4 regions of the Tepidibacter aestuarii genome follow, and region 2 is predicted to be linked to each of the others. Evidence: riboswitches for the same ligand, from Rfam matches in the RefSeq annotation. Region 2 holds a riboswitch; each other region holds the start of a gene.
The links. Region 2 has a riboswitch for S-adenosylmethionine ahead of M2214_RS12170 (O-acetylhomoserine aminocarboxypropyltransferase/cysteine synthase family protein). Riboswitches for the same ligand answer to the same signal wherever they lie in the genome.

Region 1 (8,341 bases), 270 kb from region 2:
ATCAATATTCTTAGCCTATATCTAAATACTAAAAAATAGTATTTAGATATAGGCTTAAGTTTTATCTAGCTTAAATACTCGACCACTGTAAACGATCAAATAACCTATTCCATATCTTGATACCAAGAACTCTCCAACTATAACTCCAACCCATGACATACCAATATTGATCTTAACTATATTTATAATATTACCTATATTAGAAGGAAGAATAAGCTTTGTGAGTATTTGATATTTAGTTGCACCAAAGCTTTTTAGCATTTTAATTTTTTCTTCTTCAACGGTTATGAAGTAGTTATAGGCTGAAAGTATTGTAACTACTATTGATATGGTAACAATAACTACTATTCCAGTAATTCCAGCTCCAGCCCATATTATAAGTATAGGAGCAAGAGCCGTCTTTGGGAGAGCATTTAACACAACTAAGAATGGGTCTAGTATTTTAGCCAAGTTTTCATTCCGCCAAAGCATTATAGCTATTATTATCCCACCTACAGTTCCAAGAATAAACCCTAAAATAGTTTCATAAACAGATATTCCTACGTGTTTAAATATTTCTCCATTTGAAGAATATTTTATAAATAGCTTGAATATATCAGATGGCTTACTAGTTAAGAATACATCTATAAAGTTTAGATTAGCAGCTACTTCCCAAATGAGTACAAATAGCACAAGTACTAATATTTGATAGAGTATAATTTTTCTTTTGTTTGATTTAACTGATTTTAAATAAGCTTCATATTCGCTAGAGAAGTTTGTCTTTTTCATCGTTGATATTAGTGAGTATAATCAATAGTCTATTTAAGTATGGGATAGCATCTCTGCTGCATTGTATGAACTTCTTACTAAGGGCTTCGTCTTTATACTTCTTAAATATATGTGCATGAACATATTCAACAACAGGATAATGTTCTTTGCTTGGTGCTAGATATTGACCTATTGTCAAATAATCACATCCTACTTGCATTAAGTCTCTAAGCAAGTCTAACACCTCATCTTCTCTTTCTCCTAAGCCTACCATAATACCTGATTTTGTATATATACTAGGGTCTATCTTTTTCACATTCTCTAATACTTTTAGAGATCTTTCATATATGGCTTGTATTCTACAGAGCACTACAAGCTTGAAATGATGTGCATTTGTATTAAAATTAAAGGCAAAGCCATGCATAGTTACTCCTCTTTTCACAGCTAATCAGATAGCAACTATTTTATCATTGCCTACCCATCCTCCTGTACCTTTAGCTGCTGGGTCCTTTTCTTTAATAACATTTATTTCCCTAATTATAGTTTTCATATTAATTCCTTCTTAAATAATTTCTAGTAAATATATGGAATTTATGATGATTATATAAATGCAATATATCAATATGATATATCAATATGATAAAAATATCGATATGATTTTTTACTAGTACCTCTTTTTATAGGAATAGGGTTGATATCGTTTTTATTGGATGATTCATAGACTATCTGGTCTTTGACATAGGTATAGTCACCTATAATTGTTAAAGAAGTATGTTTAGAGACTACGTATAATAAATTATATATATAAAAAAATATCAAAATGATAAAAAATACTTGAAAAAGCCATAATAAGAGAATATAATTAAAAATAAATTAATATCAAAATGATAAAATTCAAAATTAAGGTGAGTGTAAACAGTTTGTAAGTATACAACGTATTATTTAATCCTGAGTATCCATATAGTAATAATTAAAAATAATAGTAATAATATAGGTGGTAAAATTATTGCAAAATTGGAACACTTCAACCCACTTGGAAGTGTAAAGGATAGAGTCGGCTATGCAATGATTATTGATGGTGAAGAGAAAGGCTTGATTAAGGAAGGAACAGTGCTAATTGAGCCGACAAGTGGCAACACTGGTGTGGGACTTGCTTTTGTTGCTGCATCCAAGGGGTATAAACTTATCCTTACAATGACTGATACTATGAGTGTAGAAAGAAGAAATCTACTTTCTGCTTTAGGGGTGGAACTAGTATTGACTCCTGGCGCAAAGGGGGTGAAAGGTACAATTGACAAAGCTTTTGAACTGGCTGAAAAATACGAGAATTCATATGCATGTCAGATTAACATTTGCACATTAAAAATTGAAAATAATTACTTATCAAGAGAGACGGAGGGAATAGGCCCTATGAAGTCCAGCAACAACTGTCAGTTGGAGAACTGCCAGTCACGTGCTAATTCCTGCAGTTAATAATTTTGCTGAAAGATGAGTCACTCATGTACTTCTTTAGGTAAAAATAAGGAGTGCTTTTTTATAAATAGAAAATAAGGAGGCAACAATGGTTAGAATACCGAAAGGCATAATAAATGCTCAATATGATTACATCGAAAAAGCGAAAGCCTACATAGGCGGGGAAATACCTTTTGAAGAGTTTAAGCATTATGCATCGCCTATGGGGGTATATGCTCAGAAACGCGAAGGGACATTCATGGTAAGGCCAAGGATATTTTCGGGCATCATCACTAAGGAAAAACTAGAAGCGGTTGTTGAAATAGCAAAGAGGTTCTCTGGTGGGGAAATCCATCTGACAACCCGTCAGGATATTCAGTTCCACGGATTGAGTATCGAGGATACAATTGAGATATTTGAAGTACTGACACCTCTTGGTCTCATTGGCAAAGGCGCTGGGGGGAATGCCATAAGAAATATTAACTGTTCACCTTTATCAGGAGTAGAGGTAGGAGAAGTGTTTGATGTTAACGAACATGCGAAAAAGGCAACTGAATTTATCTTGCAAATGGAGGGAATGACGAAACTTCCAAGAAAATATAAGATTGCAATCTCAAACTCACCAAAGGATACTGCTTTTGCAACAATATCCGATCTAGGTTTCATAGCTAAAATTCAAGACGGAAGAAGAGGTTTTGAATTGTATGGCGGTGGCGGTCTGGGCGGTGTTCCAGATATAGCCCTGAAGTTAGAAGCATTTATTCCAGAAGAAGAGATACTGTATCATATTGAAGCCATGAAAAGGTTGTTTGAAGACGAAGGGGACAGAACAAACAGGAATAAAGCAAGGATCAGGTTTATTAAATACCGTTTAGGTAATGAGGCCTTTACAGAAAAGTACAGGGTGTATGTAGAGAAAGTGAAGTCAGAGAAAGATCTCTATATAGAATTTAAATCGGATGTAGAGTTAGATAATAAATTAGGTGAAGGTACAAATAAAAGTTTCGAAGGACTGAGGGATTTCAGAGTAATTAATCAGAGAAACAAAGGTTATTACTCCTTATATTTGCACCCTGAAAATGGTGATTTGAATGTAGGAGATTTAGATAAAATTCTCGATATAACTGATTTGTTGGACTATGACGTGGAATTTAGATTGTCAAATTCTCAAGGAATTTATATTCGAAATGTAAAGGAGAAAGATGTAGAGAGTTTCATAAAGTCTATTTCTGCTTTTACCAAGGAAACAGATATTGAAAACTCCACGACCTGTACTGGAGCAAAAAATTGTAGAATCGGACTGTGTAATTCTCAGGGATTGCTGAAGGAAATCAATAAAGTCCTTGAAGGTTACAGTATTGAGTTTAAGAGCCAATTACCTAAAATCCATGTATCTGGTTGTAGAAATTCCTGTGGATGGCATCATATTGGTACTCTAGGTTTTTCTGGTGCGGCAATTAAAACTGAGAGTGGTTCGATTCCTGCATATACAGTTCATATAGGTGGGCGAGTAGGAAGCGAAATTTCAAAGCTGGGAGAAAACAAAGGTGTTTTACCAGCTCGAAAGGTACCTCGATTTGTTGATAGGTTGCTTGAGAGATTTGAAAAATGTGAAATTAAGGACTTTGATAGGTTTATTGATGTCAATGAAACCTTAATAATAACCCTGATTAATGAGCTTAAAACGGTAGATGACATTCCAAAAGATATAAAGTATTTTGACTTTGAAAATCAAAAACCTTATTTATCAAAATAGAAGCTAACTAGTAAGTGGAAATAGATGAAGATTTATAAATTTGAATAATGTGATGATAGGAGGTAAGGGGAAGGTGAATAAAGCTGAAAAAAATATTGTTTGGCATTCTATGAATATAACCAGAGATGATCGTGAAAAATCCTTAAAACAGACAGGTCTGTTGTTATGGTTTACTGGTCTTTCTGGATCGGGTAAGTCCACTATAGGTTCTGCAGTAGAGCAAAGACTATATGATCTCGGGAAAGCCACATATCTCCTTGATGGTGACAATGTCAGGCATGGATTGAATAAGGATTTGAGTTTTTCGGAAGAAGACAGGAAAGAGAATATCAGACGGATTGGTGAAGTTGCCAACCTCTTTGTGGATTCCGGTTTGATAATCATAGGTTCATTCATCTCCCCATATATAGAGGGTAGAGATCAAATAAGAAAATTATTAGGAAATAGGTTTATAGAGATATATGTGGATTGCAGTTTGGAGACTTGCGAGCAACGAGATCCCAAAGGCTTATATTCGAAAGCCAGAAACGGTGAAATTAAGCAGTTTACGGGAATTGATTCAGAATATGAAGTTCCGGTTAATCCCGAAATAGTAGTTAAGTCAGATGAAATGACTGTAGAAGAGTGTGTTGATAGGATTATCAAGTATATTGACGGGAAAGTCTTTTAAGAAAATAGAAAAAGAGAAAGGAAATGCTTATGAATTTGCAGATAAAAACATTACAAACAGATGTACTGATAATAGGTGGCGGTGCTGCCGGGTGCTTCAATGGGATAAAGCTGGCCGAAAACAGTAGTCTGCAAATCATTGTGGCTGACAAGAGCAATATTGTTAGAAGCGGTTGCCTTGCAGCAGGAGTAAATGCTCTAAATGCTTATATAGGCAAAGGTGAGACACCTGAAAGTTTTTTGGACTATGTTAGGGAGGATTCGGAAAAAGTAATACGAGAAGACCTTGTTTATTCCATAGCGCAACGATTAAATGATGTTACTAAGAAGATTGAAGCCTTGGGACTGCCGATTTTAAAAGATGACAACGGCGATTATGTTATGCGGGGGAAGCGTAGCATCAAAATTAATGGGGAGAATATTAAACCCATTTTGGCGGGGGCTTTAAATCAATTTGATAACATCAAGGTTTTAAATAATCTGGTTATTATTGATTATTTGATGAAAGATAACAAGGTTATAGGTGCTTATGGATTATCACTAAAAGATGCTTCGGTATATTTCATAAATAGTAAAATGACTGTCTGTGCAACTGGAGGTGCATCGGGGATATATAAGCCCAATAATCCAGGATTTTCAAAGCATAAGATGTGGTACAGCCCTTTTAATACAGGGGCAGGGTACGCAATGGGTATTAGAGCTGGTGCAGAGATGACTACTTTTGAAATGCGGTTCATAGCATTGAGATGTAAAGACACAATTGCACCAACTGGGACCATAGCACAAGGCGTCAATGTAGGGCAAGTTGATAGAAATGGGAATGAATATGTACCTCGCTACGGCAAGGGGACAACTCCTATACGCTTATTGAGCACAGTGAAGGAAAATCGCAAGGGCAATGGACCTTGCGCCTTGAATACGAAAAGCATAACAGAAGTGCAGGAAAAGGAACTGTTTAAAGCCTATCTGAATATGGCACCATCTCAGACCCTTAAATGGTTTGATTTGAATGAGTCTCCTTCAAAGTATAATGTCAAGATAGCAGGAACCGAGCCATATATTGTTGGAGGTCATACCGGTAGCGGGTATTGGGTTGATAAGACCAGGAAGGCAACGTTAAGGAACCTATATGCTATCGGCGATGTTGCCGGAGGCAGTCCAAAGAAATATGTGACTGGGTGTTTTGCAGAAGCTGAGATAGCAGCAGAATCAATTTTGAGAGAAATCGACGTAATCGAGCTAGATAAAACAGCTGATGAAATTGCTTTAGAGTTATTTGAATCAGTAAAAGGTAGATTGGAGTATGATCGAGATTCCTATATAAAGATTCAGTCATTAGAGAAGGAAATGCAGAGTGTCATGGACGAATTTGCAGGGGGTATCTCTACAGGCTATGAATACACATTAGGAAACTTACATATAGCGGAAGAGCGGCTTATGGAATTGATGAAGGAGGCAGTAGTTATGAAAGCCTCTAACCTTCATGAACTGATGTTTATATATGAAATCATAGATCGTTTATTTGTTGCAAATGTATTGCTAAAGCATATGGAAGCCCGTAAGGAAACCCGATGGAGAGGGTATCAAGAAAATCTAGACTTTAGTTATAAGGATGATGAGAACTGGCTTAAATATGTTAACTCAAGATATGTTAATGGCAATGTTGAAATTATACTTAGGAATCTTGTAGGAAAGGATGATGCTTATGAGCATCAGAATTAATCGAAATAAATGTATTAGTTGTTCAAAGTGCGAAAAAGTGTGTCCGGGTAATTTGATTCAAATGAATGATAAGAGGAAAGCTGAAATCAAGTATAAAGACCAATGCTGGGGTTGCACAGCTTGTCTTAAGGAATGCGGCCAAAAGGCAATAGAATTTTATTTAGGTGAAGATATTGGTGGGCGAGGATCATATTTGACTGCTAGAGTTAATGAAACTGAAGTTGAATGGACAATAACCAGTCCTAATGATAAAAAACATGTAATAGTGGTGAATAGGAAAGATGCAAATAAGTATTAACCTGGATTAAGGAGGGGAAGAGGTGCAATTTAAAAGAGAGTTGGAATTGGCCAAAACTTTGGCTATTGAAGCTGGAAAAGTGATTCTTGAAATCTATAAAACTGATTTTGATGTAGGTTACAAAGAAGATCAATCACCTCTTACCTTGGCGGATAAAGCTGCCAACGATGTGATTATTCCAAGACTAGAAGAAGAGTTTCCTGGGTATGGAATTTTATCTGAAGAATCAAAAGATGATGGATTGCGATTGAAGAAGGACTATTGCTGGATTGTCGATCCATTGGATGGCACAAAGGAGTTTATTAAGAAGAACGGTGAATTTACCGTGAATATAGCGTTATCCTATAATGGAATCTCAATATTAGGCGTTATCTACGCTCCTGTATTGAATGAGCTTTATTACGCAGTAAAGGATCGAGGTGCTTTTTATGAAAAGGATTCTCATATAGAACAAATTCATGTTTCTGAGCGTACAGAAGGTTTGAGAGCATTGGGCAGTCAATCTCACAGATCTCATGCGTTTAATGAACTTATGGATGCAAAAAAAGAGCAGGTTGAGTCTATTTTAGCAGTGGGAAGTTCTTTAAAAGGATGCATGATTGCGAAAGGTAGAGCCGAGATATATTACAGATTTGGATTGACCAGCGAATGGGATACGGCTGCTCAACAGATTATTGTTGAAGAGGCTGGAGGTATTTTCAAGCAGATGGATCATTCCGAGATGCGGTACAACAGAGTGAATACCCTTAACGAAAAGGGATTCTATATTCTAAATCACACGAGTAGTGGATTGTTAGGAGGCTTAATATGAATCATTTAGATAAATTGGAAAGCAGAAGTATTCACATACTTCGGGAAGCGTATAGTGAATTTAAGAATCTTGGGATGCTGTGGTCCATAGGAAAAGATAGTACTGTGCTCCTTTGGCTTGCACGAAAAGCATTTTTCGGACATGTGCCGATCCCGTTGATTCACATAGATACCCATTTTAAAATTCCAGAGATGATTGAGTATCGTAATAGGCTTGCTTTGGAATGGAGTTTGGATATGATCTATGGTGAAAATACTAAGGACCTAGAGGAAAAAAGAACATTCCCCGATGGTAATGTCACAAGGCTTCAATGCTGTAAAAATCTTAAGTCTGATGCTCTTAAGCATACTCTGAGCGGAGAGTGGACTAGATATAGAATAAATCATGACACTGGACTATATGACGTTGATAAGAATAAAGAGCCCTATACAGGTGTAATTGTAGGGGTTAGAGCGGATGAAGAGGGAAGCCGCTCGAAGGAGAGATATTTTTCCCCAAGAAATGTGAATAACGATTGGGATGTAGGGGATCAGCCTCCTGAGTTTTGGAATCAATACAAGACAGAGTTTGCCCCTGGAACTCACCTGAGAATCCATCCGCTGTTGGATTGGACTGAGTTGAACATATGGGAATATATCGAGAGAGAGAAAATTCCTGTGGTATCACTTTATTTTAATCAAGGTGAAGGGAAGAGGTATAGGTCACTGGGATGTTATCCATGTACTGGCGCTGTTGAGTCCGATGCGAGGAATGTTCAGGAGATAATTGAAGAATTGAAAACAGGAAAGTTTGCCAATATTGCAGAACGTTTTGGCAGGGCACAGGATAAGGAAGATGGCGGTGGTCTAGAAGATTTGAGACGTGACGGATATATGTAGGAGGGGAA
Region 2 (8,341 bases):
TAAACTCTTCCCATTTATGTATACCTTATTCAAAACTATACCCCCCCTTTGGAATTGTCTAAAAATTCGTTTTGTTTATAATTTATTCTATATTCATAATCGTTTTCCCTTTATCTTTTATGATATATTTTGTAAAACATTTATTTTTTTACATTTTATGTAAAACCCTACACACCGCTATATCACTTTATCTGAGCACAGTGATATATTTTATTTTAGCTTTTCATTCGACATTAAGCAGCCTGTTCAGAGCAAATATACTTATGAAATCCCCCTTTAGAGTATCAATGGATAACTTAGAAAAAGTGCACAAAAAAAGTAGGTTACATAACCTACTTTTTAAGTACACTCTGTCTTTCTATAAGACTATAAGGAAGAAGTATTTTTTTCTCTTCTAGTCCTTCATTATTTATCATTTTAACTATCATTCTAATAGATACAGCTCCCATATCATATATAGGCTGCTTAATAGTAGTAAGAGCTGGTCTGTATAAAGATGCTAATTTGATGTTATTATAACCTGATACAGATATATCCTCTGGTACCTTATATCCAGCATCTAATATACAGTTTATAACGCCTACTGCGATTTCATCACGAGATGCAAATACCGCATCTGGTATATTCTTTGACTCAAGAATCTCACTCATAAGATAATACCCAGATTCACTAGTGTCATCTCCTTCTTTTACAAGAGTTTCATCAATTTCGATATTTGCTTCATCTAGTGCATTTTTATATCCTCTATATCTATCTGAATCCATTATGTTGTCTTGTGCAGATGACTTCATAAATGCTATTTTTTTATTTCCATTCTCTATTAAGTATTTTGTCATGTCATAAGATGCTTTAAAATTATCAATACTTACAGAATAAACATCAAATTCACTTGCATTCTTGCTTATGTATACTGCTGGTATATTTGCTTTTTCTATTACATCTACATGGTTTTGATGCATCTTCCATGATACAAATATTATACCTGCCACTTGCTTTGATTTTAAAAGATTAATATATTTTAATTCTTCATCAGGTTCTCCATAGCTGTTACATAAAATAATATCGTAATCGTATATCTTACCTACTTCTTCTATTCCATTAAGCAGTTCTCCCATAAAAAAATCAGATATATCAGGAACTATTACTCCTATTAGCTGGCTTTTCTTAGTTACTAAGCTTCTAGCTAATGGATTTGGAGTATATCCAGTCTCTTCTATTATTTTTAATACTCTTTGTCTTATCTCATTGCTTACAGGTTTTGAATTGTTGATTACTCTTGACACTGTTGATATAGAAACACCTGCTTTTTTAGCTACATCTTTTATAGTAATCATTGTATCACTTCCTCTCATACTTTAAATTTTTTCCTTATTTAAAGTTTATATTCTCTATATTTATTAAATGTTAATTATATCACTTATCTATATAAAAAACAAAGAGCTAGATTTTCATCTAACTCTTTGTTTTTATTTTTAATATTAATGACAATCAAACTCGTTACAAGAACAAAGTATTAATATTAATATTAAGAATGGGATCCAATCACATATATCAAGATCATCTAAACAATCTTGGAATATTAAGAATAAGAAAAATAAAGCTATAATCCACCATCCATCAAAGTCATTAAAACAACCCATAATCTGACCTCCTTATAATTTTGAAGGAATTTCCTTCTTGATATATACTATGATTTTAGTTATTGATTTGTTATTAATTTGTTGGTTTTAATATTAGCAGCAATCAAATTCGTCACAAGCACAAAGTATCATCACTAGTATTAAGAATGGAATCCAGTCACATATATCTACGTCACTAATTGTATCTTGGAATAATACAAATAAGAAGAATAAAGCTATAATCCACCAACCATCAAAGTCTCTTAAACAACCCATAATACGACCTCCTTATAATCTAAAATTAACTTGAAGGTTTTACCTTCTTGATATATACTATGAATTTGACTTATAATTTGTTAACAGCACTTAAATTCGTCACCTGCACATAATATTAATATCAATATTAAGAATGGGATCCAATCACAGATGTCAAGATCATCCATACAGTCTTGGAATAATATAAATAAGAAAAATAAAGCTATAATCCACCAACCATCAAAATCTTTAAAGCAACCCATAACCTAACCTCCTTATAATCTAAAATTAATTTGACCTATAATTTGTTAATCACAATCAAATTCGTTGCAAGAACAAAGTATTAATACTAATATTAAGAATGGGATCCAATCACATATGTCAAGATCATCTATACAGTCTTGGAATAATACGAATAAGAAAAATAAAGCTATAATCCACCAACCATCAAAATCTTTAAAACAGCCCATAATCTAACCTCCTTGCTTATTTGAAGGTTATACCTTCTCATACATACTATGTAAATTGAGTTAATTTGGTTAATATATATGTATAAAAATTTTGTTCTTATTTATCAAAAAAGAAAAAAAGCTAGTTAAAAACTAGCTTTTTAGCAGAATCCACCATCACAGCAACAGAATAATACGATAAGTATTAGTATTATAAATAAGAAGTTGTTGTCATCTCCACATCCGCCGAAACAATCAAAATCACAACAGCAAAATAGTACTAATAATAACAGTATCCATATAAACCCATTATCGTCGTCACAGCCGCCAAATATGTTTCCAAATCCACCTCTAAATAATCCACTATTTTCACTCATTCTATTACCTCCCATAAATTAATATTAAAAGGTTATTTCCTTCTCATTTATGTTATGAGGTTTCATCTAATTTTGTTACTCTTATAAGCGTTTTTTTTAATTTTTTTTGTATTTCATCTTGTGACATTCTATTGTATGTGTTGTAGTCATCTATATTTTGTTTTAGTTTTTCTTTATTATTGAATCTATTGTTTATAGCTGTTTTTAATTTTTCTAATGAAACCATTTTATAGTCAATATATGTTTCAACGGATTTATTATTTTCAATGCTCGATAAACCACTTTTTAAATTATCTATCCGTCTTATGTAATCATTTATATTGTCTTGATTAATATGATTGTCATTAAAATCTTCAACTATAAAATTAGTTTCTCTTATATACGGATTTATATTTTTGACGTCATTTATTAATTTGTTCTGATAGATACTCAAGTTCATACAAAAAAACAGTACGTACAATATAAATATAGCTGTAAATTTTCTCATAAATTTCCTCCTTAGTATTGCTTTCATTATATTTATATTCATATTTGTACAAGTTATTACAGTTATTTAACTTAAAATAAAAAATTTATATTGAAAAATTTTCAAACATGTAATAAACTACTATTAAAAATATTACTTTATTACGTTTTAGGAGGTAACAAATATGTTTGAAAAAGTAAAAGAGATAATAGCAGATCAATTAGGTGTAGATGATATAGCTTCTATAACACCAACAACTTCTTTAGTTAATGACTTAGAAGCTGATTCACTTGATGCTGTTGAAATAATGATGGCTCTTGAAGATGAATTTGATATTGAAATTCCAGATGAGCAAGCTGAAAATTTCAAAAATATAGGAGATATATGTACATATATCGAAGCTAATAAATAAAAAGGATAAGAGGAATTTTCCTCTTATTTTTTTTGAATTTGAAAATAAAGTTTATTAAAATGAGCACTATTTCAGACTGCCGACAAAATATTGTTAACAGTCTTTTTTCAAAGTGATTTAATAATAAATATTTTTAAAAAATTTATTTTTTATATTGACATCGGAGAAAATTTCCATTAAAATTGATTTTAAATTAAAAAAATTAAATATTTTTAAGTAACTCTTATCAAGAGTGGCGGAGGGATCAGGCCCTATGAAGCCCAGCAACAGCTAGTATCTACTAGAAATGTGCTAATTCCTGCAGTAATATTACTGAGAGATGAGGGAATAAAATAGTTATACATAACTATTGTAATCTAACAACCATTTCTCAAAGACTATAGAAATGGTTGTTTTTTTATTCTTCTCATTTTAAAATTCAAATTTTAAAAGGAGGATTAGATATGAAAGAAAGAAAATTAAATTTTGAAACACTATGCATACATGGAGGATACAACCCAAAACCAGGAGAACCTAGAATATTGCCTATAATACAAAGTACAACATACAAATATGAAGATTCCGATCATGTTGCAGCTTTATTTGATTTAAAAGAAGAAGGTCATATGTATTCTAGAATAAGTAATCCAACAGTTGCTTCATTTGAGAAAAAAATAGCTCTTTTAGAAGGTGGTGTTGGTGCAGTCGCTGTATCGTCTGGTCAAAGTGCTACAGCTTTAGCCATTTTAAATATATGTACAAATGGAGATCATATTTTAGCTTCATCTACTTTATACGGAGGAACCTTTACTCTTATTTCTTCAACGCTTAAAAAATTTGGAATAGATGTTACGTTTGTAGATCCAAATTTGCCTAAAGAAAAAATACTAGAATATGCAAAAGAAAACACTAAATTAGTTTTTGGTGAAAGCATTGGAAATCCTGGACTTAATATTTTAGATTTTGATAAGTTTTCACAAATAGCCAAAACAATAAAAGTTCCCTTTATTGTAGACAATACTCTAATTACTCCATATCTTCTAAAACCTCTTGAACTTGGCGCTAATATAGTAATTCATTCAGCTACTAAATATATAGATGGTCATGCTTCAAGTATTGGAGGAGTAATTGTAGATGGAGGAAATTTCGATTGGACTAGTGGCAAATTTGATGAATTAGTATCCCCAGACCCAACGTATAACGGAATTAGTTATGTAGAAAAGTTTAAAGATCTAGCTTATATAACCAAGCTTAGAGTTCAACTTCTTAGAGATTTAGGAAATTGTCTAAGTCCTTTTAACTCTTTTCTATTCAATTTTGGAGTTGAAACACTTCACCTTAGAATGCAAAGACATAGTGAAAATGCATTAAAGTTAGCTAATTTTTTAGAAAAACATAGAAATGTAAAATGGGTTAACTACCCCTATCTTAAAAATAGCAAAACTTATGATAATGCACAAAAATATCTAAAAAAAGGCGCAAGCGGTATTCTAACCTTCGGTATTCAAGGTGGAATTGATAATGCTAAATCTTTTATTAAAAATTTACAACTTACTTCCCTAGTAGTTCATGTGGCAGACACCAGAACTAGTGTACTTCACCCTGCTAGTACAACTCATCGTCAACTAAGTGAGAAAGATCAATTAAACGCAGGAGTTACAACTGATTTAATTAGAGTCTCAGTTGGAATTGAAAGTATTGATGATATAATAAAAGATTTTAATAGTGCTTTAAACAATATATAATTCGAGGTGATATAAATGGTTTCAGTAGCGATTTTAGGAAATGGAGTTGTAGGCTCTGGGGTTTGTGAGCTTATTAATAAGAATAATAATAATATAAAACTATCAAAAATTTTGGTTAGAGATATAGATAAACATAAAAATGATAAAAATCACAGTATTATAACAGATAAAATTGAAGATGTTTTTGCTGAAGATATAGATATAGTTGTAGAACTGATAGGTGGAATACACCCTGCTTATGAATATATAAAAAAATCTTTGAATAATAAAAAACACGTTATTACTGCAAATAAAGATTTGATTTCAAAGTATGGAGAAGAACTTTTAGAGATTGCTTATGAAAACAATGTAAAACTTTATTTTGAAGCAAGTGTTGGTGGAGGAATTCCGATAATTAAAAATATTAAAAATTACTTAGTAAGTAATGAAATCAAAAGTATAAAAGGTATATTAAATGGAACTACAAATTTCATTTTAACAAAAATGGATAAAGAAAAAACCTCTTACAATAATGCTTTAAAAACAGCTCAAAAACTTGGATTTGCAGAATCTGACCCATCCTCCGATATCAAAGGATACGACAGTGCAAGAAAGCTTTCAATCCTTTCTACAATAGCTTATAAGAAAAAAGTTTGCTGGGAAAGTTTTAAAGTTGAAGGAATTCATGATATAACCGAAACCGATATAAAAAAAGCAAATAAATTAGGAGGCGTTATTAAACTTTTAGGTATAAGTACCTTTGAAGAAGGTAAAGTTTATGCAAGTGTTAGACCTGTTATAGTGACTAACAATTCTGAGTTTGCAAAAATAAATAATGAATACAACTCTATAATAGTAGAAGGTGATAGCGTTGGAAAACTTACATTCACTGGAAAAGGTGCTGGAAAACTCGCAACAGCTACCGCAGTATACTCAGATATAATGGACTCTATACAAAAAAAAGAAAATTCTTTTTTGTTTAATTACGAAAAAGCTTTTATTAAAAGTGATTCTAACGAACAATGTGATTGGTATATAAAAATCAACTATAAAAATTCACATACAGTATTGAATGAATTAACTGAATTTTTCAAAAATATAGATTTAGAAATTAATAAAAGAACTAATCAAATTCTTGCAGTGGTTAAATCTGAACATGAAAAATATATAAATGAAATATCAGATAAGTTACTACAATTAGAAGAAGTTACTACATTACGTTCTTTAATGATTTTAAATAATTAAGGGAGGGATATAAGATGCCTCTTTTAATACCTCAAAACAATTCTCTATACGAAGTTCTAACTTGTGAAGGTATATCTTTAATAGATAAATCTAGTTTTAATAAAAATATAAAACCGCTAAAAGTACTGATTTTAAATTTAATGCCTACAAAATCAGAAACTGAAATTCAGCTTCTTCGTGTTCTTGGATTTAATAATCACTATATAGAAATAACATTTTTAACAACCAAAACATATACATCTAAAAATACTTCTAAAGAGCATTTAGACACATTTTATAAAACTTTTGATGAAATAAAAGATGAATTTTTTGATGGTATGATTATAACTGGAGCTCCAGTTGAGCATTTAGAATTCGAAAATGTTATCTATTGGAATGAACTTAAAGATATAATGGATTATTCATCTAAAAATATAAAATCTACTTTTCATATATGTTGGGGAGCTCAAGCAGGACTTTACCATCATTATGGAATAAAAAAATACAATCTATCAAAAAAGGTTTTTGGTGTTTTTCCTCATAAGTCGAATAAGCCTTATTCAAAGTTACTCAATGGATTCGATGATGAATTTTTTGCTCCTCATTCAAGGTACTCCTATATAAAAAAAGATGATCTTTTAGGTTTAGATGATCTTGAAATATTATCTGAATCAGATGAAGCTGGTATATATATAGTAAAATCTAAGGATTTAAAAAATATATTCGTAACTGGTCATTCTGAGTATGACTCTTATACTTTATATAATGAGTATAAAAGAGATATTGATAGAAATATAGATATACAAATTCCTAAAAACTATTTTTTAAATGATAATCCAAATAATAAGCCTATTGTGAAATGGAGAAGTCATTCTAATTTATTGTTTTATAACTGGATAAAAATATTAAATTCATTGTAAAAAAATAAGAGGGATTCCCCTCTTATTTTTCCTCATAAAACTTTACATTCTTTATAACTATATCAACACTTCCGTCGGGATTCTTTTTCATCTGATACTTAAGAGCATCCTCAAACTCATCCATACTCCCCTTTATTTCAAATCCAGTGTCAGTCTTTATACTCTTCTTTTTAAGCTTCTTCTCAACCCATTTTTTATCTATTGTAAAATTACTTTCTTCTATACCATCTTCAAACATCTGCTCTTTAAATCCATATTTCAAATCGTCATCTTCTACTGTTTTTTCTATAAATTCTTCTATATCAACTGCTTCTTTTTCTTTCAATGTATACAGTAAGTTTTCTCTCATAACTCTAGCTGTATCTATATCATCATAAAAACTATTTGCTATCCACTTTTCAGTTGAATCTCTGAATATTTTAGTTTTATCTTTATCGTCAAATACAACGCTACAATCAAATAATTTTTTTACAAAAAAGCTCTCGTCCTTATAAGCTGATTTAGCTGCTTTTTTATCTAAAATTTCTAAATGATATTCATCATTAACTCCACTTAATCCTACTATTGCAGCAGTTTTTATCTTCTGAGAAGAACTTAAAAGTCCAACTTCATGCGGAACTAAGTTTATTTTTAATCTCTCTTCTACCACCTCTATAGAGTGCGTATATGATTTTTTGTATTCAAGAGGAAGTATTTCGACATAAGTATCCTCTTTTATAGAATATAGGCATATAGCCAAATCACATGATTCTACAGATGCATCTGCCTTCATCTTATCGAATATATGTTGGGCAATTTCCTTTGAATTATCCACAAATGTATTGTTGTCATATATTATTTTTTCACATAAGTCTTTTAATACATTCTCACTTTCATTAAATGTAGCCTTTTTTAAATCATCATCCCTTAATACCTT
Region 3 (8,341 bases), 1.3 Mb from region 2:
TATCGGAAGTTGTGTATTTTTTGTTATATCAGTTATACTTACATCTGGTTTTAAGTAACTAAAGAAAACATTTTTATCTTTATCAACTAAGAACGATGAGTACTTATTTATTTGATAATGAGGATTTGATAAGACTTTACCATCCTTAACCATAGGCCCTAATGAAAATGCAGGACTTGACATACTAAAGAAGTCTCCGTTTATAGCGGCTAGTATATCGCCATTATCTTTATTTAGAGAATCATTTTTTACCATATCACTGACTTTTTGAGTCTTACTAAACCCGTCTTTGTTGAATAATAAATCTAATTTTATGTCAGGATTATCTAAGTCTACATAAACTAGATTTATATTTTGTATACCGCTTTCTGTGAAAGAGTAAACATTTTTATATGTTACGCCCTTTGCAAGCATTATTTCTTTTTGACTTTCTCTTATAACTGAGTTTGCAAATATACTAGTTGAAGATGAAAGTATAAAGAAACCTGCTAACATAAAGCTTATAAGTTTTTTATTCATAAAAATCACTCCTTTTCTAATGACTCAGGTTTAAACCATAATTGAGTTTGTTCTTTATTTTGCATAGCTTTAAGCATTTTCTTTTTAAAATCGGGAACCTTACCTCCTAGGTCTCGTACAATTTCATTTGCAAATTCTCTTTTTGTCTTGCCGTCAACAGGGCAAGGGCTTTTGAGAACTGGTAGACTATTTCGTTCAACTGATTCTATTATGCTTTTCTCTGATATATATATTAAGGGTCTAATAGTAGTTATATCTGTTCTATCAAGGTATGTAACTGGCTTGAATGTATTAATTCTTCCTTCGTAGAACATGCTTAAAAATAAAGTTGATATTCCATCGTCAAGGTGGTGTCCTAGTGCTATTTTATTTATTCCTCTTTTTTTTGCTTCGTCATTTAAAGCTCCTCTTCTCATTTTAGAGCATAATGAACAGGGGTTAGACTCTTTTCTTTCATCGAATACTATTTTAGATATTTCGGTTTTGATTATAGTATAGGGAACATCTATTTCCTTTAAAAATTTTTTAGCAGCATCCAAATTCATATTTTCAAACCCAGGGTCTACTGTTATAGCTTCTAGCTCGAATTTATTAGGAGAGAATCTTTGAAATAATTTAAGTGCGTATATAAGAGATATACTATCTTTTCCTCCAGAGAATCCTACTGCTATTTTATCGTTATCCTGTATCATAGTGTAATCATCACAGGCACGCCTTATTTTTCCAAGTATTTTTTTCATTTTGCCACTCCTTGTTATGTAGTTGCAATTCAAATATTTACCTTACAAAGAATATAATGTAAGTGGAAAACTTTAGTATGTATACAATATTTGAATCTATACAATGAGTTTATATTAAAAATAATATAAATTCAATTACAATAAGATTAAATTTTAATATATAATAGAGGTATTGAATTTTGAAAATGAGGAGTGACAATATCAATGATTTCAGAATATATACATTTGATTCTTATATCTATGGTTCCTATAATTGAACTTAGAGGGGCTATACCTGTAGGTATAATTCAAAATTTAAATCCTATATATGTCTACATATCGTGTGTTATAGGAGCTATAATTCCAGCTCCGTTTTTGATAATGTTTTTTAAGGATTTACTTAAGTGGTTAAAAAAGAATAAATATTTTAAATGGTTTGGAGATTTCTTAGATAATAAGGTAAATAAGAACAGTGATAAGATAATGAAAAGAAAATTATTGGGCATAATACTATTTGTTGGAATACCTCTTCCTACTACGGGAACATGGACGGCAGCCATGGTTGCCTCTGTTTTCAACATGAGGATTAAAGATGCTGTACTAGGAATTGTTATTGGTAATATATTAGCTGGAATGATAGTTTCGTTTATTACATTAAATTTTACTTAAATACTGATTGACAAATGAATTTTAAAATAGTATTATAGACTGAGTCAGTTAATTGAATACAATCTTAATACCTTATTAAGAGAGGTGGAGGGAATAGGCCCGATGAAACCCAGCAACCATCCAGTAATGGAGAATGGTGCTAATTCCTACAAAGCTAAGCTTTGGAAGATGAGGTCTAATTTAAGTTCGAATTAGTCTCTTCTTTTGCGGAAGAGATTTTTTTATGTATAAAATAAAAAATTATATTGAAAATACAATATAGATAAATAAAAATAGGGAGGTACTAAAATGGCTAAAAGATTATTTACTTCAGAATCAGTTACGGAGGGGCATCCAGATAAAATATGTGACCAAATATCGGATTCAATATTAGATGCATTACTTGAGCAAGATCCTAACTCAAGAGTTGCTTGTGAGACATCAGTTACTACAGGACTTGTTTTAATATCAGGTGAAATATCTACTAGTGCTTACGTAGATATTCAAAAGGTTGTTAGAAATAGAATTAAAGAAATAGGATATGATAGAGCTAAGTATGGCTTTGATGGAGATACTTGTGCAGTACTTCTTGCTATAGATGAGCAGTCTTCTGATATCGCCATGGGAGTTGATGAAGCATTAGAGAGTAAAGAAGGAAAGATGGATGATGAGGTTGAAGCAGTAGGAGCAGGAGACCAAGGTATAATGTTTGGATTTGCTTGTGATGAGACAGAAGAGTTAATGCCTATGCCTATATCTTTATCTCACAAATTATCTAGAAAATTATCAGAAGTTAGAAAAAATGGTACTTTAAATTACTTAAGACCAGATGGTAAGACTCAGGTTACAGTTGAGTATGATGGAGATAAGGTTGTAAGAGTAGATACTGTTTTAATATCAACTCAACACAGTCCAGAAGTAACTAGAGAACAAATAGAGAAAGATTTAATAGAGCATGTTATAAATCCTGTTATACCAGAAGAATTATTAGTTGATACTAGAATATTAGTTAATCCAACAGGAAGATTCGTTATAGGAGGACCTTGTGGAGATGCAGGTCTTACAGGAAGAAAGATAATAGTAGATACTTACGGTGGATACTCAAGACACGGTGGTGGAGCTTTCTCAGGAAAAGATGCTACTAAGGTTGATAGATCAGCAGCTTATGCAGCAAGATATGTTGCTAAGAACATAGTTGCAGCAGGACTTGCTAAGAAATGTGAACTAGAGTTAGCTTATGCAATAGGTGTTGCAGAGCCTGTATCTATAATGGTTGAGACATTTGGAACTGGTAAAGTTTCAGAAGAAAAACTAGTAGAGCTTGTTAAGAAGCACTTTGATTTAAGACCAGGAGCTATAATAAGAGATCTAGATCTTAAAAAGCCTGTATTCAGACATACAGCAGCTTATGGACACTTTGGAAGAACTGATTTTGATTTTGCTTGGGAGAGAACTGATAAGGCTGAAATACTTAAAAAAGAAGCATTACAATAATATATTTTTTATAAAAGAGGCTTGAATAAGCCTCTTTTATTTTGCTTAAAAGTATATATAAATACAAGATTATAGAATTCAAAATTTATGGACAATATCATAAATAAAAGAAAGTAAAATATTACAGCATCAATTATTTGATATAATAGTAGTATTATAATTATTTAGGAGAAGATATTATGGAAAAAATAAAGGGAATGGTAGTTGAGATTGTATTTAAAAACGATGATAATGGATATACAGTAGCCGCCCTTGAACACTCAAATGATGAAGTTACTATAGTAGGATGTATGCCAACTATAACAGTAGGTGAAACTATTGAAGTTGATGGCAAATGGATAAATCATAAGATGTATGGACCTCAATTTGAAGTGAGTTCATTTATTCCTTGCACACCTGAATCTGAGGAAGGAATATATATATATTTATCATCTGGAATGATAAAGGGGATAGGTCCTAAGATGGCTAGAAAAATAGTAGAGATATTTGGACTAAACACACTGGATGTAATACAAATGAATCCTGAAAAACTAACCAGTGTGGATGGAATAGGAAAGAAGAAGGCAGAGACAATAGGAAAGAGCTTTCAAGATAATAGAGAACTTAGAAACTTGATAATAAGTTTATCAAAGTACGGAATAACTCCTAATTACTGTCTTAAAATATATAAAAAATATAAAAACAAATCTATTCAGATAGTGGAGACAAACCCATATAAACTAGCGGAAGATATAAGAGGTATAGGATTTAAGCTTGCTGATAATATAGCAACAAAAATGGGTATAGATCCTTATTCAAAAGATAGAATAGCACAAGGTATAATATATACACTAACTCAAAGTTTAAGCGAGGGACATACGTACTTACCTAAAAGTAAGCTTTTAAAAGAATCTTCTAAATTACTCGAAATAGAAGTTGAATATATAAAAGATGTTATATTTAAACTTGCACTCGATCAAAAAATTCAAATAGAAAAGGGACCTATAGAAGATAACATATATTTGATTCCATATTACATATCTGAAAACGGAGTCTGTAAGAAATTAATAGAGCTTTCTCAATATGAATTCGACGATTTGAAATTAGATATAAATGAAGAAATATCTTTAATAGAAAAAGAAGATGATATAACTCTTGCAAAAAATCAAAAGGAAGCAGTAATACAAGCGCTGCAAAAAGGGGTTTTGGTAGTAACTGGAGGTCCTGGAACTGGAAAGACCACTACAATAAATACTATAATAAAGATATTTGAAAATTTAAAAATGAATATATATTTAGCAGCACCAACTGGAAGAGCTGCAAAGAGAATGAGCGAAACAACGGGAAAAGAATCTAAGACTATACATAGATTACTTGAAATGGGATACTCATCAGAAGATGAAGAAATGGTATTTATGAAGGGGGAAGACGACCAACTTGATGCAGATGTTGTTATAATAGATGAGGTATCTATGGTAGATATCTTACTCATGTATAATCTTCTTAAGGCTATAAAGGCTGGAACCAGAGTAATATTGGTTGGTGATTCAGATCAACTTCCATCAGTTGGAGCTGGAAATGTATTAAAGGATATAATAGATTCTAATATAATAGAGGTTGTAAAACTTGATGAAATATTTAGACAAGCAAAAGAGAGTATGATAGTAGTCAATGCGCATAAAATAAACAAAGGTGAAAAACTAGAACTTAACGCCAAGGGCAAGGATTTTTACTTTATTCCAAAGTATGAAAAAGAAGACATATTAAAAGAAATAGTAAATCTAGCATATAAAAGGCTTCCGGATTACTACAAAATAGATAATCTGAAGGATATACAAATATTATCTCCTATGAGAAAGGGAGATACTGGAGTATTTAATTTGAATTTATATCTTCAAAATGTTCTAAATCCAAACGATAAATTTAAAGTAGAAGAAAAGTTTCAAAAGAGGACATTTAGAGTAGGCGATAAAGTGATGCAAATAAAAAATAATTATACAAAGAAGTGGAAAAATGAGGACGAGACAAAAGATGGTGAAGGGGTATATAATGGAGATATAGGATATATATACCATATAGACAAAGAAGAAAAAGTAGTATATATACTATTTGATGAATATAAAATTGCGCAATACGATTATAACGAACTCGATGAAATAGACCACAGCTTTTGTACTACTATACATAAAAGTCAGGGGAGTGAATTTCCTGTAGTAATAATGCCTATAACATGGGCTCCTCCAATGCTTTTAACTAGAAATCTTTTATACACAGCTGTTACAAGGGCTAAAAAACTAGTAGTTTTAGTGGGGGATGTTAAATATTTAGAATATATGATAAAAAATAATAAAATATACGATAGACACTCAAACCTTAATATCAAACTTTCAAGATTTAAAGAGGAAGGGCTATTAATAGAATGATAAATGATTTTATAGATTATATATATCCTAGGAATATAAAGTGTATATTATGCAAAAATCCAATATCAAAGAATAACTCGTATTCCCTTTGTAAAGATTGCTTTAATAAATTAAACTTTATAAATAAAGGATGTTTAATTTGCGGGAAGCCATTAACCGATTTCTATAAAAATGATATATGTTTAAATTGTGAAACTAATGAATATGTTTTTACGAAAGCATTATCGTGCGTTGAATATGATGACAATATTCATAAACTAATATATTCGTTCAAATATGGAGCAAAAACTTATCTATCATATAATATTGCTGAAATTATGAATGATAAGTTGAAATATGAAGGTATAGATTTTGATTACATTATACCTGTACCACTTCATAAAAAAAGGTTGAGAAAAAGAGGGTATAACCAATCACTACTTATATCTAAACAGCTATCAAAAATTAATAAAAAAGAAGTATTAAATATAGTTGTTAGGAATGAGAACACAGAATTTTTATCAAAGCTATCCAAGAAAGAAAGAATAAAAAAATTAGAAAATGTATTTACCTTAGACAAAAACGAGAATAGAATATATAAAAAAGATGTATTAATAGTAGATGATATATTTACAACAGGCACTACAGTGAATGAAATATCCAAAATTTTGTTAGATTCTGGAGTGAATAAAATATATGTAATAACATTTGCAACAGGTAAAAATATATATTAAAGGAGGAATATTAGGTGGAACTTGTAAATTGCAAAGAATGTGGTAGGATGTTTGGAAGTCAAAATGGAGAACTTTATTGCTCTAAATGTAGAGTTAATGATGATGCTGAATTTAAAAAAGTAAGAGAGTATTTATATGATAATCCTGGTGCATCTGTTCAGGAGGTTGCAGAGGGAACTGGAGTATCAGAAACATTGATAATAAAGTTTTTAAAACAAGAAAGAATAGAAATAGTTGAGGATGAGAATGCTATACTTTCATGTGAAAGATGTAGGAAAAGTATAAAAACAGGTAGATACTGTGAAATTTGTAAGGCGGAAATAAAAAAAGAACTCGCTAACGCTGCTAAATCATTAAAAGAAAGTAAAGGATCTAAAGCAACATATCATTCTTATAATAATAAATAAAAATTTATATAAAGAAAACGCCCCATTTGGTCGATAATAGTAGCATAAGATTAATCGAGGGGTGTTTTTTTTATGAAGATAAATGGAGTTAGCAATATACAAAAAATTATGAATGCATATAAAACTAATAAAACCCAAAACGTAAATAAAGTTTCTTTAAAAGAAGATAAAATAGAAATATCTCAACAGGGAAAAGATTATCAATTTGCAATAGATGCATTAAAAGATGTTGAAGATATAAGAGAAGACAAGGTGAATGATATAAAAATAAGAATAGAAAATGGAACTTATACAGTAGATAAGCATAAGCTTGCAAAATCAATGATAAAAGAAGATTTGAATTGGAGAGGTTAATATGAAATCCATAGATTCATTTATACAAGTTTTAAATGAAGAATTAATTATTAACAAAATTCTTTTAGAAATATCTATACAAAAAAAGGACCTTATAATAAATAATAAATCAAAAGAACTTTCAAGCTTTATGATAAAAGAACAAAATTATGTTAAGAGAATAATAGAACTTGAAAAGTTAAGAGCGGGACTTACTCTTAATATACAAAAGGAGCTTGGAATACAAAAGATAACTAATATAAAAGAAGTTATAGAGGGTGTAGATAAAGAAAAAAGTAGAGAAGTAGATTCAATAGCAAAAGAGCTTAGAACTGTGCTAAAAGATCTTCAGCACAACAATAATCTTAATAACAAGCTTCTGGGTATAACACTTGAATACTTAGACCTTAATATAAATCTTTTAACATCAAGAGCACAGCCAAAAACATATGGAAAATCTGCAAATGAACAAAAGAATAAAGATAATACTTTTTTTGATGCGAAATATTAAAAGGAAGGTGCAATTATGTCTAGTTTTTTCGGATTAAATATAGCAAAATCGGGATTGTTTGCAGCTCAAAAATCATTAAATACAGTAGGTCATAATATAGCAAATGCAAATACTCGTGGATATAGTAGACAAAGAGTGGAGTTAACAGAGAGTAATCCTTTAAGTGCTCCAAATGGATCGGGAATGATAGGAACGGGAGTAGACTCAAAACATGTTACTCAAGTAAGAAATGAATTCTTAGATGTGAAATTCAGAAGTGAAAATACAGTATATGGACAATGGGACTTTAGAAATAAATCTCTTGAAGAAATAGAAGCTATAATGAATGAACCAGGGGATAGTGGAATAAGAAAGGTTATGGATGAGTTTTTTAGTTCATTTGAAGAATTATCAAAGGATCCATCATCAATAACAACTAGAACAGTAGTTAGAGAAAGAGCTATAGCATTCACTAATACAATAAATCAAATGCATTCTCAGTTTGAAAATTTGTTACAGGATACAGATTCATCTATAGAATATACAGTAAATCAAATAAATACGTATGCAAATGATATAGCTCACCTTAATAATCAGATATATCAAGCTGAAATGG
Region 4 (8,341 bases), 1.6 Mb from region 2:
TTTATAATTTTATCAATTGTTGTTTTAACAGCAACTTATATGGGAGTACTTCCTAAAGGTATAATTGGAGCACTACCTCTTATGATGATTATAGGTGCATCACTGAACGAATTAGGAAATCGTTTACCTATAATAAAAGATTATTTAGGTGGAGGTGCAATTGTTATCATATTTGCATCTGCAGCATTAGTAACATACGGAATACTTCCTGAAAGTTCAAAAGAAATTATGACTAACTTTATGAAAAGTGAAGGATTTTTAAGTTTTTACATTGCAGCACTTATAACAGGTAGTATTTTGGGAATGGATAGAAAGCTTTTAATTAGCGCATCTATAAGATATTTACCTGTTATTATTGGAGGGGTTATTGCAGCATTAGGATTAACAGGACTTGTTGGTATGATTATGGGATATGGAGCTAAGGAAGCAATACTTTATATAGCTATACCTATTATGGGTGGAGGTATGGGAGCAGGAGCAGTTCCACTAGCAGAAATGTTTGGACAGGTGCTAGATGTTGATCCTGCTAATATGATGTCAAAGATGGTTCCGGCCCTTGCGTTAGGAAATGCCATGGCAATTGTTGTTGCTGGTTTATTAGATAAAATAGGTAAGAAAAGAAAGAATTTAACTGGACATGGAAAGTTAATGAAGTCACAAGAGGATATTAAAGAAGAATCAAAAGAAGTTATAAAGCTTGATTATAAATTGATGGGAATAGGAATATTACTTTCTACTACTTTTTTCGTATGGGGTAAGATACTTGCTAAGTTTATTCCAATACACTCTTATGCTTTAATGATTATAAGTGTAGCCATTGTAAAAGTATTAGGTATTGTGCCTCAAAAGTATGAAAAAGGTGCATTTCAGTGGTTTAGGTTTGTTATGACAAACTTTACACCAGCACTATTAGTAGGAATTGGTGTAGCATATACTGATTTAAATGCAGTTATAAGCTCATTATCACTAATATATATAATATTAGTATTTACTACAGTTGTAGGTGCTACAGTAGGCTCAGGCGTTGTGGGACACTTACTTGGATTTTATCCTATAGAAGCATCTATAACTGGAGGTTTATGTATGGCAAATATGGGTGGAACTGGTGATGTAGCAGTACTTTCTGCAAGTAAGAGAATGGAATTAATGCCATTTGCTCAGATTTCATCACGTATTGGTGGAGCATTTATGTTGATTTTAGCGACTAGTTTATTATCTTTATTTGTATAAATTATAATATTAAAATTATAACGAAAAAGTACTTCCTTTCATTTTATGGAATGTTTACCCCCCATTTTAAATAAAATTAATTAAGAATATGAAAACTGGGGGGATAACTTGAATATAAGGAAAATATTAATTATATTATTTTTATTTACAATATCAGTTTTAACTATTTTTAATTTTGCAAGATATAAAAATTATGCTGATGATGAATACATTGATTATGTAGATTCTAATAATTTGTACACATTAAAATATTCTAAAAATATGCATATAGACAAATCTTTAAAAAATATCAGAACAGTTATATATGACAAAAACACAAAGATAGAAATATACCATGATGATTTTAAAAACAGTATAAATTCACCTACAGCTTACATAAATTATAGTAATAAATTTGCAAATAATAAAAACCATATAATAGAGCTTGATAAAAATTTAAAAATAAATAATATTAAGGTGCATTTATTAAAGTGGAGGCGTGAAAAGCTTTCAAAATTAAAAAATGATAAAAACTATTATGTAAGTGCAGAATTTATAAAGAATGAAAATGAAGTTTATACAATAATTATTAAATCATCAAAACCATTTGAGCATCCTAGAGATTATATGAAGATTATAAGTAGCTTTAAGATTTTAGATGGAAGTAGTCATTTAAAAACATTTGAAGCTTTAAAGAATAGAAATTTAAATGAAGAAACTATGCTGTTTTACGAAAAATATTTTTCAGAAAACAAAGAATTGAAATGGGGAATTTTTGAAAAGAATGCTCCTAAAAGTCTTGATTTTCTAAATTCTCTTGAAAAAAAGCTAGATTATAATTTTAAATTTTTAGTTAGCTATCAATCTTTTTCTAGCAAATCTTTCCCTATGGATGAGATATTAAATGCATACAATGATGATAGATATGTATTGTTAACACTTCAAACTATGTATTTAGATAAACAAGATAATCCATCTGCTATGTATGATATATTAAATGGCAAATACGATGATTTTCTAAATGATTATGCAAAAAAAATAAAAAAATTTAACCATCCTATAATGTTTAGGTTGAATAATGAGATGAATGGAGATTGGTGTACATATTCTAGTTACTATTATTCTAAGGATACAGACATATTTAAAGAAGTATATAAATATGTATATAAGATATTTGAGTTTAATGAAGTAGACAATGTCCTTTGGGTATGGAATCCACATGATGTATCTTTTCCGGATTTTAAGTGGAATAACTGCTTGAATTATTATCCTGGAGACGAGTATGTAGATATAATAGGTCTTACAGGATATAATGCTGGAACATATTATGAAGGGGAAAAGTGGAGAAATTTTAATGAAATATATATACCTCTTTATAATGAATATATTAAAAACTTTAATAAACCATTTATGATTACAGAGTTTGGATGTAATAGTGTGGGAGGAGATAAAGTAAAATGGATGGACGAAATGTTTAGGAATATTAAATATTTCAAAAACATAAAGGTTGCTATATGGTGGAACGGAATCGACTGGGATAGCAACATGAATCCGGCAAGGGTATATAGATTAGATGAAAATGAAGATACTATTAATGCTTTTAAAGAAGGTCTTAAAAAGTATAGATAAATTATTAAAAAGAATAAAATATTCTGAAAAACACTTGACATATATTTCAAGATGATATAGTATGTAAAAAAACAAAATAAACTCTTATCAAGAGAGATTGAGGGATCTGGCCCAGTGAAATCTCGGCAACCGGCACGAATGTGCATCGGTGCTAAATCCAGCAGCTAATTAGCTGAAAGATAAGTTTTCTATGGATTGTAACCTCTTTCAGTTGAAAGAGGTTTTTTTGTTTATTAGGACTCTTATCTCTTTGATCTTAATAAGATAGGGAGGATTAACATGAAGACATTGAAGGAAAAAATTAAACAAAACAAATTTGTAACCACTATAGAGATAGAACCACCAAAATCGGGTAGTTCACAATCTGAGGTAGATAGGATACAAAAATTAGCTCACTTAATAGACGGAGTTAATATACCAGATAATCCTATGGCGAATATGAGAATGAGTCCTATAGCTTTAGGAAACATAATACAAAGTAAGCTTGATCTTGAAGCTATATTTCACTTTGCATGTAGGGATAGAAACATTATATCTATCCAATCAGAATTACTAGGAGCTAATGCCTTAGGTGTTAAAAATATATTAACATTAACAGGAGATAAACCAGAGGTTGGAGATCACAAAAATGCAACAGGAGTATTTGACACTGATTCTATAGGTCTTACTCAAGTTGTATCTAAGTTAAACAGTGGATTTGATTTTAGTGGTAATAAATTAGAAGAAAAAACTGATTTTTTTATTGGGGGAGTAGTAAATCCATGTAGCGATGATTTAGAAAAAGAGATAGATAAGTTTCACCAAAAGATAGAAAGTGGAGTAAACTTCTTTCAAACTCAGCCTATATTTGACATTAAAAAACTAGAAAAATTCACAAAAAAAGTTGAACATATAGATATTCCAATATTGTATGGACTCATGCCTTTAAAGTCAGTAAAGTTTGCAAGGTATCTAAATAATAATGTTCCAGGAATAGATGTTCCTAATAAACTCATAGATAGACTTGATAAAGATTGTAAAACAGAAAAAATTAAAATATTAAAAGAGATACATTCGCATATAAAGAGTGTATCAAAAGGGGTTCATATATTCCCTATGAAGGATTATGATTTGACTATAGAATTATTACAGGGGTGATAGATATGAATAAGATTTTAGAAGGTTTATTAGTGTTTGATGGTGCCATGGGAACTATGTTACAGCAGGAGGGATTAAAGCCCGGTCACTGTCCCGAACTTATGAATGTAGATTATCCAGATAAGGTTATTAAAATACATGAAAAATATTTGAAGGCAGGAGCAGATGTCATAACTACCAATACATTTGGTGGAAGTAGTGTAAAGCTTAAAGAGTACAGTCTTGAAGATAGAGTTTATGAGATTAATACAAAAGCAGTAGAAATAGCTAAAAAAATAGCTTGTAAATACAATAAGTATGTAGCTGCATCTGTTGGACCTACTGGAAAATTTGTAGAGCCTATAGGGAATAATAGTTTTGATGAAATATATGAAATATTTAAAGAGCAGATAAAAGCTTTATCAAGTAAAAATCCAGACTTTATACTTCTTGAGACATTCAATGATTTAGGAGAGATAAGAGCAGCTCTTTTAGCTGCAAAGGATGTTTGTGATATACCAGTTATATGCAGCTTAACTTATGAGGGAGATAGAACATTAACAGGAGTTAGCCCAGAATCAGCGGCAATAGTTTTAGAATCTTTAGGAGCAAGTGCTGTTGGAGTAAACTGTTCGGGAGGACCAGAGGAATTAATAGAAGTCACTAAAAAGATATGTAAAAATACTTCATTACCTGTCATAGTCCAACCAAACGCAGGACTTCCTGTTGTGAAAGATGGCAGCATATATTATCCACTAGACGGTAAGGATTTCATAAAAAAGATTGAACCATATTTTGAGATAGGAGTTAATATATTTGGTTCATGCTGTGGATCAACACCAGATCATACTAAGTTTATAAAAGAAAGAATTAAAGATTTCAAACCTGTAAAAAGAGAATTAGAAGAAGTATCAACACTTGCAAGTAGAGAAGAAATAGTAAAGACAGGCAAAAACTATCTTCCAAAAATAATAGGGGAGAGAATAAATCCTACAGCTAATAAAAAACTAGCTCAGAAGATAAAAGATGGAGATTTTTTAATAGCGCAAGAAGAAGCGCAAATTCAAGTTGAAAACAGAGCACACGTGATAGATGTTAATGTTGGGGTTGATGGAATAGATGAAGTAGATGTTATGAAAAACATTGTAAACTTGATTCAAAAGAATGTAAATGCACCTTTATCAATTGATTCAACAGATAAAGATGTTTTAGAGGAAGCTTTAAAAAACTATCACGGAAAAGCGATAGTAAACTCTGTTAATGGAGAAGAAAAAAGCCTTGAATCTATACTTCCTATAGTCAAAAGATATGGAGCGGGGGTTATAGGTCTTACTCTTGATGAAAATGGGATACCAAATAGTGCAAAAGAAAGGCTTGAAATAGCTAAGAAAATAGTAGATAGATGTATTGCTTATAATATACTTAAAAAAGACATATACATAGACCCACTATGTATAAGCGTATCTACAGATAATAACGCAGCTATTGAAACTTTAAAATCTATAAAAATTATAAAGGAAGAACTAGATGTAAACATAGTTTTAGGTGTTAGTAATATATCGTTTGGGCTTCCAAGCAGAAGTAAGTTAAATAGTTCATTCTTATCCATGGCTATTTTAAATGGATTAGACCTTGCAATACTCAATCCATTAGATGAAAATATTATGAATTCTTATCAAGCAGCATCTGTTTTATCAAATAGAGATGAAAATGCTATTAATTATATAAACTTAAACAGTAAAAAAAGTATTTCAAAAACTGAAATAGATGAACCAAGTGATATTATATCAGTTGATCAACTTAAAAAATGCATAGTAAACGGTTCGTATAAAGCAATAGATATAGCTAAAAAACTTTTAGATAATAAAGTAGATAAGTCAGAGATAATAGATGAAGGTCTTATAAAAGCACTTAATATAGTTGGTCAAAAATTTGAAAACAAAGAGTATTTCTTGCCACAATTAATGCTTAGTGCAGAAATAGTTGAAAAGATATTTGATATTATAAAGAATACCTTAAGATTTGATATTAAAACTAAGGGAACTGTAGTTATAGGAACTGTTAAAGGAGATGTACACGATATAGGAAAGAACATGGTAAGCGTTATGTTAAGATCCCATGGATATAAGGTTGTGGATCTAGGAAAGAATGTATCAGCAGATAAGTTTTTAAAAACAGCTAAAGAAGAAAATGCAGATGTAATATCTTTAAGTGCTCTTATGACAACTACTATGCCTGAAATAACTACTACTATAGATTGTATAAGAAAAGAACTTCCAGATATCAAAATAATAGCTGGAGGTGCAGTAGTTACAGAGGAATTTGCAAAAAAATCTGGTGCAAATGGATATAGTGAAGATGCAGTTGGTGCTGTTAGGCTTGTAGATTCATTAATATGATATATGGAGAAATTTTATGGACGTAAATGTTTTATATAACTTTAATATAGAAAAAGAAATTGATAGTATATGTCAAAGGGTAGATGAACTAAAAGGGTTAGAAGATGATGTTTTAGAAATTAAAAAATATATAAAGCCTTGTATTTATTATAAAGATATTAATATAAAAAGCATAGAAAAGGATAAGGTAGTACTAGATGAAATTGAGATAGACAGCGCTTATTTAGCAAAAGGTCTTTCTGGATGTCATAAGATAACATTAATAGTTCTTAGCATAGGAGATTATCTTAATAAATATTCTAAAGAAAAATATCATAGCTTAGAGTTTAAAAAAAGCTCTGTAGCCGATATCTTGGGTTCACATGCAGTTGAAATACTAATAGATAAATTTCATAATTATTTGATAAGCAAAAATATTTTAAGCGGAATTCATTCGTCTTTAAGATTTAGTCCTGGATATGGAGACTGGGATTTAAGATATCAAAAAAATATATTAGATATATTAAAAACTCATAAAGATATAAATGTAAGTTCCAACTTTTTATTACAACCTATAAAATCAGTAACGGCAATTATAGGATGGTCATATCAAATAAAAGAAAGAAATTATCCAACTGGATATAAAAAAGAAATATGTAAAGGAATAAACTCATGTTCAAATTGTAGAACTTGGGCATGTAAAAAATAAAGGGGGATTTAATATGAAAAATATTGTAGTTGAAAGTTTTACAATGGATCACACTAAAGTAAAAGCTCCGTTTGTGAGAAAATGTGGAAGAATTCAAACTCCTAAAGGGGATATAATAAGTAAGTTTGATTTGAGGTTTACTCAACCTAATAAAGAGGCTATTCCAACTGCGTCAATTCATGCTATAGAACATCTTATGGCTGGATTCATAAGAGAGGACCTAGATGATGTTATAGATCTGTCTCCTATGGGATGCAGAACAGGATTTTACCTTATACTAGTTGGTGATATAGATGAGGAAACTGTTTTAAAAGCACTTATAAATAGTCTTGAGAAAGTACTAAAAGCTGATGAGATTCCAGCAGTTAACGAAATACAGTGTGGTAACTATAGAGATATGTCACTGTTTGGAGCTAAGGAATATGCTAAGGGGGTTTTAGAGAAGCTTAAATAAGTGAATCTATGGGGTAAGCGAAAAAAGAGGATTACTGAAATACCGCTACTTAGTCAATATTTTTATACAACTAAAGATTGTGTCTACTAAACATACTAAAACTTTTAAACTCCCTATGGTCAGACAAAAAAGTTTCTTAACGTATATTCAGTAGACATAATCTAAGGTGTATGGAAAAACATTAACCCAAAAGTAGCTAACATTTCAATAACCCTCTTTTTTAGATTTAGTGTTAGAGGTTACATGAATTTAAGAAGAATGCGATAGCAGAAAATATATAGCAAATTTGAACTAATTTAAAATGCTGGATATTAAAATATTTAACACAGTTGCGGTATTTTAATATCCAGCATTTTGTCACTCAAAAGAGTTGATGTATTTACTTGAAGAACAAAGTACGTTAGGATTTATGCTGATTTTTTAGATGTATTTTTGGTATCTATATTAGGAGAAAAGTAATTTGCTCCAACTATTCCTATTATTATAAGAGTACATCCGATTATGTGATAATAAAATATTTTCTCATTAAGTATTAATGCTCCAGCTGCTATTGATACTATAGTAGATATATTAAAAAATACTCCTACCTTTGAGGCTTCAATTTTAGATAAAGCATAGTTATTAAGAATAGCACTTATAAGTGTTGATAAAACAGATAGATACAGTATTGGACCTATAAATGATAAATCTTTAAACAATGAAACTGCACTGCTGAAACTATTTCTGTTTACGATGAACAGAAATAAGAACACCATAAATCCGAACAACTGCATAAAAAAGCATATCTCAACAGGAGTAAACTCATTTGAAAATTTTCTTGATAAGATACTGAATATAGAGAAGCAT

Region 1: another riboswitch for S-adenosylmethionine. It lies ahead of M2214_RS13395 (nitrite/sulfite reductase); the one in region 2 lies ahead of M2214_RS12170 (O-acetylhomoserine aminocarboxypropyltransferase/cysteine synthase family protein).
Region 3: another riboswitch for S-adenosylmethionine. It lies ahead of metK (methionine adenosyltransferase); the one in region 2 lies ahead of M2214_RS12170 (O-acetylhomoserine aminocarboxypropyltransferase/cysteine synthase family protein).
Region 4: another riboswitch for S-adenosylmethionine. It lies ahead of M2214_RS01915 (methylenetetrahydrofolate reductase); the one in region 2 lies ahead of M2214_RS12170 (O-acetylhomoserine aminocarboxypropyltransferase/cysteine synthase family protein).

Annotation. Positions count from the first base shown of each region.
Region 1 covers NZ_OW235315.1:2,716,758-2,725,098, reverse strand. The annotation lists gene M2214_RS13410 (ABC transporter permease) at 55-768, opposite strand; gene M2214_RS13405 (lipoyl synthase) at 746-1,189, opposite strand; partial or broken gene M2214_RS18370 (pyridoxal-phosphate dependent enzyme) at 1,693-2,067, shown strand; SAM riboswitch class I at 2,125-2,242, shown strand; gene M2214_RS13395 (nitrite/sulfite reductase) at 2,309-3,955, shown strand; gene cysC (adenylyl-sulfate kinase) at 4,029-4,625, shown strand; gene M2214_RS13385 (adenylyl-sulfate reductase subunit alpha) at 4,655-6,346, shown strand; gene M2214_RS13380 (4Fe-4S dicluster domain-containing protein) at 6,330-6,644, shown strand; gene cysQ (3'(2'),5'-bisphosphate nucleotidase CysQ) at 6,667-7,455, shown strand; gene cysD (sulfate adenylyltransferase subunit CysD) at 7,452-8,333, shown strand.
Region 2 covers NZ_OW235315.1:2,442,220-2,450,560, forward strand. The annotation lists gene hutH (histidine ammonia-lyase) at 1-33, opposite strand, end outside; gene M2214_RS12130 (LacI family DNA-binding transcriptional regulator) at 333-1,334, opposite strand; gene M2214_RS12135 (hypothetical protein) at 1,479-1,640, opposite strand; gene M2214_RS12140 (hypothetical protein) at 1,734-1,895, opposite strand; gene M2214_RS12145 (hypothetical protein) at 1,976-2,137, opposite strand; gene M2214_RS12150 (hypothetical protein) at 2,183-2,344, opposite strand; gene M2214_RS12155 (hypothetical protein) at 2,485-2,700, opposite strand; gene M2214_RS12160 (hypothetical protein) at 2,753-3,187, opposite strand; gene acpP (acyl carrier protein) at 3,351-3,578, shown strand; SAM riboswitch class I at 3,799-3,904, shown strand; gene M2214_RS12170 (O-acetylhomoserine aminocarboxypropyltransferase/cysteine synthase family protein) at 4,022-5,302, shown strand; gene M2214_RS12175 (homoserine dehydrogenase) at 5,318-6,526, shown strand; gene M2214_RS12180 (homoserine O-succinyltransferase) at 6,541-7,425, shown strand; gene M2214_RS12185 (nucleoid-associated protein) at 7,448-8,341, opposite strand, start outside.
Region 3 covers NZ_OW235315.1:122,187-130,527, forward strand. The annotation lists gene M2214_RS00635 (phosphodiester glycosidase family protein) at 1-519, opposite strand, end outside; gene M2214_RS00640 (tRNA 2-thiocytidine biosynthesis TtcA family protein) at 525-1,259, opposite strand; gene M2214_RS00645 (COG2426 family protein) at 1,464-1,907, shown strand; SAM riboswitch class I at 1,977-2,082, shown strand; gene metK (methionine adenosyltransferase) at 2,196-3,380, shown strand; gene recD2 (SF1B family DNA helicase RecD2) at 3,560-5,782, shown strand; gene M2214_RS00660 (ComF family protein) at 5,779-6,495, shown strand; gene M2214_RS00665 (flagellar protein) at 6,510-6,902, shown strand; gene flgM (flagellar biosynthesis anti-sigma factor FlgM) at 6,975-7,256, shown strand; gene flgN (flagellar export chaperone FlgN) at 7,258-7,746, shown strand; gene flgK (flagellar hook-associated protein FlgK) at 7,762-8,341, shown strand, end outside.
Region 4 covers NZ_OW235315.1:394,904-403,244, forward strand. The annotation lists gene M2214_RS01905 (2-hydroxycarboxylate transporter family protein) at 1-1,230, shown strand, start outside; gene M2214_RS01910 (glycoside hydrolase family 26 protein) at 1,339-2,838, shown strand; SAM riboswitch class I at 2,920-3,024, shown strand; gene M2214_RS01915 (methylenetetrahydrofolate reductase) at 3,118-3,975, shown strand; gene M2214_RS01920 (homocysteine S-methyltransferase family protein) at 3,981-6,353, shown strand; gene M2214_RS01925 (hypothetical protein) at 6,370-7,041, shown strand; gene M2214_RS01930 (S-ribosylhomocysteine lyase) at 7,055-7,495, shown strand; gene M2214_RS01935 (DMT family transporter) at 7,903-8,341, opposite strand, start outside.